2 regions of the Kosakonia sp. N21 genome follow, and region 2 is predicted to be linked to the other one. Evidence: predicted binding sites of a transcription regulator. Region 2 holds the regulator's gene; the other holds the start of a gene.
What was found. The regulator LexA, encoded in region 2, represses DNA repair genes until DNA is damaged. The targets are predictions, from matches to a motif close to TNCTGTATGTACATACAGNA.
Positions count from the first base shown of each region.

Region 1: sbmC (DNA gyrase inhibitor SbmC) is a predicted target of LexA. The motif match lies at 3,703-3,722, and genes of this name have one in related genera.

Region 1 is NZ_JBOBHR010000001.1:627,978-633,773, reverse strand. It holds gene cobA (uroporphyrinogen-III C-methyltransferase) at 1-592, shown strand, start outside; gene ACQ3G7_RS02825 (L-threonine kinase) at 628-1,518, shown strand; gene ACQ3G7_RS02820 (DUF496 family protein) at 1,524-1,859, opposite strand; gene ACQ3G7_RS02815 (FUSC family protein) at 2,026-3,084, opposite strand; gene sbmC (DNA gyrase inhibitor SbmC) at 3,212-3,685, opposite strand; gene dacD (serine-type D-Ala-D-Ala carboxypeptidase DacD) at 3,806-4,966, opposite strand; gene sbcB (exodeoxyribonuclease I) at 5,177-5,796, shown strand, end outside.
Region 2 is NZ_JBOBHR010000003.1:44,752-50,547, forward strand. It holds gene plsB (glycerol-3-phosphate 1-O-acyltransferase PlsB) at 1-514, opposite strand, end outside; gene ACQ3G7_RS07330 (diacylglycerol kinase) at 645-1,013, shown strand; gene lexA (transcriptional repressor LexA) at 1,122-1,736, shown strand; gene dinF (MATE family efflux transporter DinF) at 1,814-3,148, shown strand; gene ACQ3G7_RS07345 (CsbD family protein) at 3,336-3,545, shown strand; gene zur (zinc uptake transcriptional repressor Zur) at 3,748-4,263, opposite strand; gene ACQ3G7_RS07355 (conjugal transfer protein TraF) at 4,551-5,796, shown strand, end outside.

The DNA.
Region 1 (5,796 bases), on a different contig from region 2:
GTTCCACGATGTGGGAAAAGAGGCCAACTGCCACCCGATTCCACAGCCACAAATTAACCAGATCCTGATTGATTGCGCACGCCGGGGTCTGAAGGTGGTGCGTCTGAAAGGCGGCGATCCTTTTGTTTTCGGTCGCGGCAGCGAAGAAGCGCAGGCGCTGCGGGAAGCCGGTTTCGATTGCGAAGTGGTTCCTGGCGTGACCTCGGCTATCGGCGGGCTTGCCGCCGCGGGCATTCCGGTGACGCACCGCGATTATGCTTCCAGTTTTCACGTGGTGACCGGGCATCTGCGCGACGGTAAAGCGCCGCAACAGTGGCATACACTGGCGCAGGTACCGGGAACACTGGTGGTGCTGATGGGCATGGCGCAATTGCGGGAGATTGCCAGCGCGTTGATCGCCGGCGGAAAACCGGCCGACACGCCTGCCGCCGTAGTAATGCATGCCAGCACGCCGTTACAACAGGTGGTCAGTGCGCCGCTGGGGCAACTGGCGGATGCCAGTGAAGCGGCCGGATGCCACGCACCGGCGTTGATTGTGGTGGGGGAAGTGGTGTCGCTGCGGGAAATTCTGGCGTTCGCCGGGCCAAAGTGACACTATCCGGGCTTTCGATTTAAAGGAGCAGCGCCGTGGCGCAGGCACAATGTCCCGCATCCTGCGGTGAACTTATCCAGGGCTGGATCCTGGGCAGCGAAAAACTGGTGTCCTGCCCGGTGGACTGGTACAGCAGCGTGGAGGTCACCTCCGGCGCACCGCTGGCGGATGAGCGCCCGCTGACCCGTGCCATGATTCGGCTGCTGCTTGATCACTGGCAGTTACCGGCAAGCCTGACACACGCGTTGCGCATTGACTGCCGCTCCACCATTCCTGTCGCCAAAGGCATGGCCAGCAGTACCGCCGACATTGCCGCCACCGCCGTTGCTGCCGCCCGCCACCTTGAGCAACCGCTGAATGAGCCGACGCTGGCGAAACTGTGCGTGGCGCTGGAGCCTACCGACAGCACCCTCTTTTCCGCGCTAACGTTATTCGACCATAATGACGCAGAAACGCACATTGCCTGCAATGGCCTGCCGCAGACGGAAGTGTTGGTGCTGGAAAGCCCGTTGACGCTGACCACGGCGGATTATCATCGTCTCCCGCGCCAGCAGATTTTGCAGGATAACGCCAGGGCGCTGGATCTGGCGTGGCAAAAATTACAGCAGGCGTGCGATCGCAACGACCCTTCGCTGCTCGGCGAGGCCACCACGCTCAGCGCCATTGCCAGCCAGGCATTATTGCCGAAACCGGCGTTCAACACGCTGCTGGAGGTGGTCGAGCGCTACGGGTTGTACGGTCTGAATGTCGCCCACAGCGGCAGCGTGGTCGGACTGTTGCTCGACAGTGCAAGGCACGATGTGGATGCGGTTCGGGAGGGGTTAAAAACCCTGAAATTGCTGGCGCACTGGCCGCAAAATCATCTGCTGAAAATGGTTGCCGGGGGGATCAGGCAGGACGGTGAGAGGCGAACCTCTCACCGCTGAAGGGATTATTCCACTTTGGCGTCAACCGGCTTCAGTTCGCCCATGGATTTGAGCTTTTTGGAGATGTCGCGACGTTCTTTCGACAGCTCGGCGTTTTTGATGATGTAGTCATCAACGCGATCTTCGTAGTCGGTCTTCATGCTGGCAATGATGCCCTGGATGGCTTCAACGCTCATGCCCGGCTTGATGTAGTCGCTGAGGTTGTCCAGCAGCAGTACGCGCTTCTGGTTATCACGGATCTTCTTCTCAACGTCCTGAATTTCGCGTTGCAGTTTATTCTTGCGGCGGAACAGACGCACAAACTCCAGAACATCCTGGAATGAAGGCTTACTCGTTTCCATTTTTACACCCCTGATTATGTGAGATTCGGATTCGTTAAAGCAACGGCATGGAGGCAAACCTAACCCAAAGCCGTTGCATCTGACAATGATTTTTCCTTTTCCCTATCATAACCTCAAATGTAGCTGAATCGAAACAACCTGACAGCGGCAAGCGGTTATCTGCCGCTTATTTACGCAACGCCCGACAGATCAAATGCGACAATAATTCCAGTTGGCGCGCCAGCTCCATGCTCAACCAGACATAGCCGTGGATAGACGTTTCCGCGACAGCGTCCCCCTGGTGCTCACCACTTAATTGCCGCAGCTCGGCGACGATCTCATTCAGTTTTTCCGTATTCGCCAGCACCGGTTGCGGGTTGCCTTCATACAACGCATGGGCGATGGTCAGCAGCGTCTGCTGGGTCATCTGTTGCGTTTCCCGTAATGTGTTGGCGTTAATCATCACGAAATGGCTGGCGCGGGAGCTCCAGTGCGCATTAATTTGCAGCTCCAGCATGCACACCATATTGCGGCTGACGGTCTGGATAGCTTCGAAAATCGCTTTCTGAATGTGCGTCTCTTTGCAGGCCGGGGTTATCAGGCCGCGCATTTTTACGACGTCGCTGAGAATTTTTTGCAGATGTTTTTCCAGCCGCGGGCGCTCCACCAGGTTGCGGGAAAACCCGGCCTGGTAGACGCGGTTAAACGCGGTGACAAACCCCGCCATCTGGATGCGCCAGTGCAAAAACGCGCGCTGCGGCCAGATACCGGTAAACAGCATGGCCAGCAGTGAACCGATGATCACATCGCCGCTGCGCCAGAGTGCCGTGTGCATATCCCCGGCTGGTGCACCCACCACCACCGACAGCGTAATGCCAATCAACAAGGCCTGATACGGTTTTTTACCCAGCGCCAGCCAGCCGCAGAGAAACATCGCCGCCGCGCACCATAGCAGCATCAGCGGCAAAGAAATCAGTTCCAGCTTGAGCGCAATCAGCCCCAATGCCGCGCCAAAGATAGTCCCGCCGATGCGCTCAAAGGCACGCGGAACCACGTTGCCCCAAAAGGAGATCGGCCCCATCAGCACCACCAGCGTAATGAGCGGCCAGGTCCCTTCCGGTACGCTCAATAGCCGGATTATCAGAAACGTCAGGATAAACGCCAGCGTCACGCGCGCACCGTGTACGATGCGATAGTGGCGGTAGAGACGAATTTCAAACGGGCTAAGTGATTTGTCGCGACGCACAGCCGCTCTCCACATTCAAACGACGAAGGCGCAATTGTAGCGATATTTCTGTGGCGGAAGTCACTTTTTAAAACAAAAAAGAGGCGGGCAAACGCGCGCGACCGCCTCTTTTTCACCGCATGACCGCTTAAAGTACTTTCGGTTCCACCGGGATATGCATGTCGATGTCCCAGTAACCGTCGCTTTGCCCGTCGTTCTGGTAGACTTCAAAACAGGGACCGGCGGCAATCTGCAACGACTGGTCGCTCAGCAACTCATCGAAAAACAGATCCCAGCACTGTTCAAACTCTTCGTTGTAAACGCGGGCATGGGCGACTGCATACTGCCCACCAGGTATTTCAGTGGTGATCACCCCTTCGCTGTTAGCCGGAACCTGGAACGCACTGTCGACAGTAATGGCCACGTCGCAGCGCAGTTTTTCCGGCGGCACTTCGTCCGGGTTATCGTAATAGACGCACACCCACTCCAGCGGCTGGATCTGATTATTTTCCACCCACATCAACAACTGTTGAAAACCCTGCTTAACCTTTTCATCCCACGGCCCCACCAGATGGAAACCGGCGATACGGCGTTTTTCAAGCTGATTAACGTTGTAGCCCATGCTGCCCCCCCTACGATTACTGTTTAGACATACAGTATAGCTACTCCGTAGAGGAGTGCCACGCAGGCCAGTTCAATTATGCGAGCAGACTCGCACCCTCGCCACTCTGCCCGCGCGTCGTCAGGATTTATGGTGCAGGTAATCGCTTAAACGGGAGAACCAGCCGCCTTTGCCGACGCTATCCAGCGTCACCAGCGGCCAGTGAGCCACCACCTGATCACGGTCGTAAAGCTGGATCTCCCCCACCCGCTGATGCGCCGCCAGCGGAGCGTCCAGCTCTTTCTTGTCCAGTACGTATTTGGCTTTGATGTTCGCCAGTTCCGCTTTCGGTAGCACCATCCAGAAATCCTGATCGGTACCGACATCCACCTGCTCTTTATCGCCGTACCAGACCCGTTCGCTGCCCACTTTTTTGCCATTACGCAGCACTTCGACAGTGTCGAAATTTTGCTGGCCCCAGTGCAACAGCTTGCGCGCCTGATCTTCGCGGCCTTTCGGGCTATCGGCGCCCATGATCACCGCAATCAAACGGCGCTCGCCGTCGGTGCTGGAGGCAATCAGGTTAAACCCCGCGCCGGAGGTATGCCCGGTCTTCAGACCGTCAACATTCAGCGTCTTATCCCACAGCAGACCATTACGGTTTTGCTGCGTGATGCCGTTCCAGGTCAGGCTTTTTTCACTGTACATATGATAAAAATCCGGCTCACCGTGAATGATGGCGCGAGAAAGCACCGCCAGATCGTAGGCCGAACTGTGCTGGCCTGGGGCGTCCAGCCCGTGTACGGTTTCAAAGTGGGTGTCGCGCAGATTCAGTTTCTGCACGTAGTCATTCATCATGGTGACAAACTGCGGCTGCCCACCCGCAACATGATCCGCCAGCGCCACACAGGCATCGTTGCCGGAATCCACAATCAGACCACGGCTCAGGTCGCGCACCGTCAGGCGGTCACCGGGTTTCAGGAACATCAAAGAAGATCCGTCAAACACCGGGTTGCCTTTCGCCCAGGCATCATGGCCCACGGTGACAACATCGTCAGCGCTGATGCGGTGGCTATCAATCGCCCGGTCCACCACGTAGCCGGTCATCAGTTTGGTCAGACTCGCCGGGTTACGCTGCTGATGTTCATTGCCCGCCGTTAAGATTTGCCCGGTGGTGTAGTCCATCAATACCCAGGAACCGGCCTGAATCGCCGGAGGCTGCGGGGCAAAAGGTAAGTCGTCGGCCAGGGCGCTGTTAACACAGACCGCCAGCAAAGAAGCAGCAAACAAACGGCGTTTCAATGAAATATCCTCATAAGCATCTAAAATCGCCGTTCTTTTTACGGAACTTCGTGTGTCGTTACCTGCTTAAATTGCAATAAAATGTGACACACATCAGATTTAAGCCCCTGTTTTTGCGAAGCTGCACGGGATCTGCGCGGGTTTTTCTTCGGCACACTGCGCGGGATGGTTTACCATAGACGGCATATTTACTGACAGGATGAGCTTCTGGTGTCTGATTCCACCGCAACACCCACTTTTCTCTTTCACGATTACGAAACGTTCGGCACCAGCCCGGCGCTGGATCGTCCGGCGCAGTTCGCCGCCATCCGCACCGATGCGGATTTCAACATTATCGGCGAGCCGGAGGTGTTCTACTGTAAACCCGCCGACGACTATCTGCCGCAGCCGGAAGCGGTATTGATAACCGGTATCACTCCGCAGACAGCCCGCGCCAGAGGCGACAATGAAGCCGCTTTTGCCAAACGTATTCATGACCTGTTTACCGTGCCGAAAACCTGCGTGCTCGGTTACAACAATGTGCGCTTTGACGATGAGGTCACGCGCAACATTTTCTATCGCAACTTCTACGATCCCTATGCGTGGAGCTGGCAGAACAACAACTCGCGCTGGGACTTGCTGGATGTGATGCGCGCCTGCTATGCGCTGCGCCCGGACGGCATTGTCTGGCCGGAAAATGAGGATGGCCTGCCGAGCTTCCGCCTTGAACATCTGACCAAAGCCAACGGCATTGAACACAGCAATGCGCATGATGCGATGGCCGACGTCTATGCCACCATTGCCATGGCGCAGCTGGTCAAAGCGAAACAGCCTAAGTTATTCGATTATCT
Region 2 (5,796 bases):
AAACCGGCGGCGAAAAACGCACGAAGCTGTCGCGGCCAAGCCAGGAAACAGCGAAGAATTTCTGAATGCCGTTGAGCATGCGTAAAGGCGGGTTGACTTCGCCCTTCTCACGCCCGGGGGAGCGACCAAACATCACCGATACCGGCACCATTTGCACATCCAAATCCGGATGACTGCGGTGGAGATCCAGGTAATCATGGAACAGTTTGATGGATTCTTCTTTTGGCGTGTAATAGGTAAATACACGCGGCCCGCCGTGGATAAACACGTAACGCGGTAGCAGTGCGCCGTCGATTTCCAGCGGTTCCAGTGGGTCTGGCAGCTCATGCGCCAGACACTGAGCGCGCAGCGTCATCAAGTCTGCCTTGGAGTTGTAAGGCAGCACATACATGATGGGACGTGAGGTATCGAGACCCAGTTCCTGTGCAGGTTCTGCGGGGATCGATTTACTTTTTACCAGCACGCTTAATGGTAAATTCAGTAATTTGTAGTAAATTCGTGGCCAGCCGGACATAAAGGATGTAAAGCCTCTGGTTAATAGTGCCATTGCGCCGCAAGAATATCAGAAAGCGCGCATAATTTCTGTTGTACCTCTGCATGCTTACATAGACATTGATGCTCATTAGATAAAAAGGTTCTTTTTCATGGCCAATAATACCACTGGATTAACCCGGATCATTAAAGCGGCGGGCTATTCCTGGAAAGGCGTTCGCGCCGCATGGATAAATGAAGCGGCGTTTCGCCAGGAGGCCGTCGCGGTCGTGCTGGCCATTATTATTGCCTGCTGGCTTGATGTGGAGCCCATCACGCGCGTGCTGCTGATTGGTTCGGTTTCGCTGGTCATGATCGTTGAAATCCTCAACAGCGCAATTGAAGCCGTGGTGGATCGGATTGGCGCGGAATTTCATGAGCTTTCCGGGCGAGCGAAGGATATGGGGTCGGCAGCGGTGCTGATGTCTATCCTGCTGGCGCTGTTTACCTGGATCTCATTGCTCTGGTCGCATTTTCGATAACGATTCCAGAATTCGATAACGCCCTGGTTTTTTGCTTAAATTTGGTTCCAAAATCACCTTTAACTGTATATACTCACAGCATAACTGTATATACACCCAGGGGGCGGAATGAAAGCATTAACGGCCAGGCAGCAAGAGGTGTTCGATCTTATCCGCGATCGCATCTCCCAAACAGGTATGCCGCCGACGCGTGCGGAAATCGCGCAACAATTGGGGTTCCGTTCCCCAAATGCGGCTGAAGAACACCTCAAAGCGCTGGCGCGCAAAGGGGTTATCGAAATCGTATCCGGCGCATCCCGCGGTCTTCGCTTGCTGCTCGAAGAAGAAGACGATCTCGGGCTGCCGCTGATCGGTCGTGTCGCCGCCGGTGAGCCGCTGCTGGCGCAGCAGCATATCGAAGGGCATTACCAGGTCGATCCTGCGCTCTTCAAACCGCATGCGGATTTCCTGCTGCGCGTTAGCGGGATGTCGATGAAAGACATCGGCATTATGGACGGCGACCTGCTCGCGGTGCATAAAACGCAGGACGTGCGCAACGGCCAGGTGGTTGTGGCGCGTATTGAAGACGAAGTTACCGTTAAACGTCTGAAAAAACAGGGCAACACCGTTGAACTGTTACCGGAAAACAATGAGTTTTCCCCGATTGTTGTTGATCTGCGCGATCAAAACTTCACCATTGAAGGGCTGGCGGTAGGTGTCATTCGCAATGGCGAGTGGCTGTAACGCCTCCCTTATTCGCTGCGGCGCTGTTTTACGCTCCGCAGCGTTAATCCCTTTCCCCGATCGATTCTGACACTGCTATGCCGCTGCTGACTGCATCCGACAAAGCGCTGTGGCGACTTGCCCTGCCAATGATCTTCTCCAATATCACTGTCCCGTTGCTGGGACTGGTGGATACGGCTGTGGTCGGGCATCTGGATAGTGCGGTCTATCTGGGCGGTGTGGCCATCGGCGCGACCGCGACCAGCTTCCTGTTTATGCTGCTGCTGTTCCTGCGGATGAGCACCACCGGGCTGACGGCCCAGGCATACGGCGCGAAAAATGCGCACGCGCTGGCCCGGGCGTTGGTACAGCCACTGCTGCTGGCGCTGGGTGCGGGTGTGCTGATTACACTGTTGCGCGCGCCGCTTATCGATCTGGCGTTGCACATTACTGGCGGCAGCGCTGCGGTGTTGGAGCAGGCGCGGCGCTTTCTTGATATCCGCTGGCTAAGCGCTCCCGCATCGCTCGGCAACCTGGTGCTGCTGGGTTGGCTGCTGGGTGTGCAGTATGCCCGCGCACCGGTGATCCTGCTGGTAGTGGGTAACGTTCTCAATATTGTGCTTGATGTCTGGCTGGTGATGGGGCTGGGCATGAATGTCCAGGGGGCAGCACTGGCAACGGTGGTGGCGGAGTACGCGACCTTTGTGCTCGGTCTGCTGATGGCGCGACGTGTGCTGGTTATGCGCGGTATCACCTTCCCGGTGCTGAAGACGGCCTGGCGCGGTGGACTTGGGCGCTTGCTGGCGCTTAATCGGGACATCATGCTGCGCTCGTTATTGCTACAGCTCTGCTTTGGTTCGATAACCGTGTTCGGCGCGCGTCTTGGCGGCGAAACCGTGGCGGCGAATGCGGTGCTGATGATGTTTCTGACGTTCACTGCCTACGCGCTGGACGGGTTCGCTTATGCAGTGGAAGCCCATTCCGGGCACGCTTATGGCGCGCGTGACGACACTCAGCTTAAGCTCATCTGGCACGCGGCGTGCCGCCAGGCAGGTCTGGTGGCGCTGGTGTTCTCGGCGGTATATGCGCTGGCCGGGGAGTCAATTATCGCGCTGCTCACCTCGCTGCCAGCCCTGCAAAACATGGCCGGGCACTATCTTATCTGGCAAGTGATCCTGCCGGTGGTGGGCGTGTGGTGTTATTTGCTGGATGGCATGTTTGTGGGTGCGACGCGCGGTGCGGAAATGCGTAACAGCATGGCGGTTGCTGCGTGCGGGTTTGCCCTGACGCTGTTGACGGTGCCCACGCTGGGCAACCATGGTCTGTGGTTGTCGCTGGTGGTGTTCCTGGCGCTGCGTGGGCTGACTTTAGCGTGGGTATGGCGTCGTCACTGGCGCAATGGCACCTGGTTTTCCGGTGTTGACCCCTCCTGACAGCCCCTCTTTTCCCCTAGTATTGCTGGTTCACTCCTCTTTCTTTCGTCTCGTTAATACGGTTTTTTTTATCGTAAATGGTTAAAGATTCCGAATGTAAAACAAATTGCAGTATTACTGACTACAATAATCAGTACGTTCAGCGCAACAGGAACGTAACTTTTAACCGAACGATAAGGAGTCAACGATGAACAAAGACGAAATCGGCGGTAACTGGAAGCAGTTTAAAGGTACTGTGAAAGAGAAATGGGGCAAGTTGACCGATGACGATATGACCGTCATCGAAGGGAAACGTGACCAGCTGGTGGGTAAAATCCAGGAGCGTTATGGTTACGCAAAAGATCAGGCGGAAAAGGAAGTTACGGATTGGGAAAGCCGTAACGATTACCGCTGGTAGCCGACACTCACCCTCAAGTGTTGACCCTCTGAAAGGTTCTGCCCGAACGGTACACGGATGTACCCTCCCTTTATCCCTTTATCTTTCACGTTTTATCTACGTTAGCTGCACTTTCTCATCCGGGGCGCATACTGATGTATGCTCCCGGCGTTCGTACGTTTGCTGCCTTACCCGACATGAAATTTGGGGGGTGATATGACCACTAGCGGGGTTTTTTCTTTACCAGAATACTGTGATCGTGATGGCAGTGCTCGTGATGACGGCAGGATTCCACTTCCACACACGCGGCGCATAAACCGTGTGCTTCAATCACGTTATGACGCAGGGCAAAACCCATCTTCGCCGCCAGCGCGTGCATGATATCTTCCACGCCTTCCGCTTGTTCTTCTTTCACTGACCCGCAGCGATCGCAAATAAACATGGCTGAGGTGTGCGTCGGTTGATCAAATAAATGGCACAGCACATAGCTGTTGGTGGACTCCACCTTATGAACAAACCCTTGCTCCAGCAGGAAATCCAGCGCGCGGTATACCGTTGGCGGCTTAGCCTGCGGCTCGCTGACGCGTAATAAATCGAGCAGATCGTAAGCGCTGATCGCCCCTTGCTGCAGACTGAGTAATCGCAGCACTTCAAGACGCTGGGGAGTCAGGCGCACATTGCGCTGCGCGCACAGCTTTTCAGCCTGCACTAACATCTCTTGCGAAGTGGTCTTATCCATTGGCGTTCTCTGTTTCGGGGAAGCAATAAACCCGTACTTTACCATGTCCGGCGCGAAACGCCGAGATCGCGTCCTGGGATCTCTTTTTCGCCGATATATCCACGAACTCATCAGCGTCTTCTATAAATAATTAGTGTCATCAATCACAAAAATCACTTCTGTTCGATTATTTTTCGTTCAGGAGATTTAGCTACTTTTTCCTATGTTATTCGCAGCAATAGAGCCTTCCTGTTTAGCAAATACTAAACAGGCTTAAAAAAACTCATTCTGACTACGAGACGCATACTGTGAAAAAAAATCTCAAATTTTCGGTGGTCGCGATAGCTGTCTCCTTCGTTGTGGCAAATCAGGCGGGAGCAGCCAATACCTGGGCGGAAGCACGTAATGATGCAATGGGGGGAACCGGTGTTGCCTCTGCAAACTATGGCAGCGGAGTCCTCATTAACCCGGCGCTGCTGGCGAAAGCAAAGCCGGAAGACGATATCACCGTTATCCTGCCAAGCGTGCAGGCGCAAATTACCGATAAGGACAATCTGCGCGATGAAATCGACAATATCAGCGACAAAATCGACAACTATCGCGATGTCGTTGATAACCTGACCGCCGCGCAATTTCTTGCTAACCCTGTGGGCACCGTGGGGCAATTCCAGAGCGCGGCCAAAGATCTGGCGGATGAACTGACCTTCCTGGACGGGAAAACCGCGCGGGCGAAAGCGGCTGCAGGCATTGCTGTCAGTATTCCAAACGATGTGCTCTCCGTGGCTTTTGTCACCAAAGCCTACGCGCATGCGATTGTCAGCACTGCGGTTGACCCGCAGGATATTACCTATCTGCGCAGCATCCAGAACAGCACAACGGTTGCGACGAGCGAAGCGCTGAATGCGGTTGTGTCGCCAAACGGCAGCAACGAGATCACCAAAAATCTCAACTCCACGGCATCTGGTCGTGCGGCTGTTGTCTCGGATTACGGCGTTGCGGTTGCTCGCCAGTTCGAGGTGGGTGGCATTCCTTTATCTCTGGGCGTGACGCCAAAACTGCAGAAAACCTGGGTCTGGAACTACACCACCTCTATTTATGACTATCACAGCAGTGAGTGGAACAATAGCCGCTATCGTACCGATGACACCGGTTTTAACGTGGATGTCGGCGCGGCGGCGGATTTGAGTGAAAACATCACCGTCGGCCTGACCGGCACAAACCTGATCTCCCGCGATATCGACACCAAAGATATCCTGATCCGCAACGGCAGAACCGGGCAGACGGTCAATTACAAAGACACTTACCAGATTAGCCCGGTGGTGACTGCCGGGGTGTCATGGCATAACGATCTGGTGACGTTAAGCGCCGATGGCGATTTAACCGAGACCAAAGGCTTTAAGAGCGAGAAGGACTCCCAATACGTTGGCGTCGGCGGTGAAATTCGTCCGCTGAGCTGGCTGGCGGTTCGGGCCGGTTATCGCGCTGATGTGAAAGGCGACGACAAAAACGTCTTTACCGGCGGTGTCGGCTTCGCGCCGTTTAACCGTGTCCACG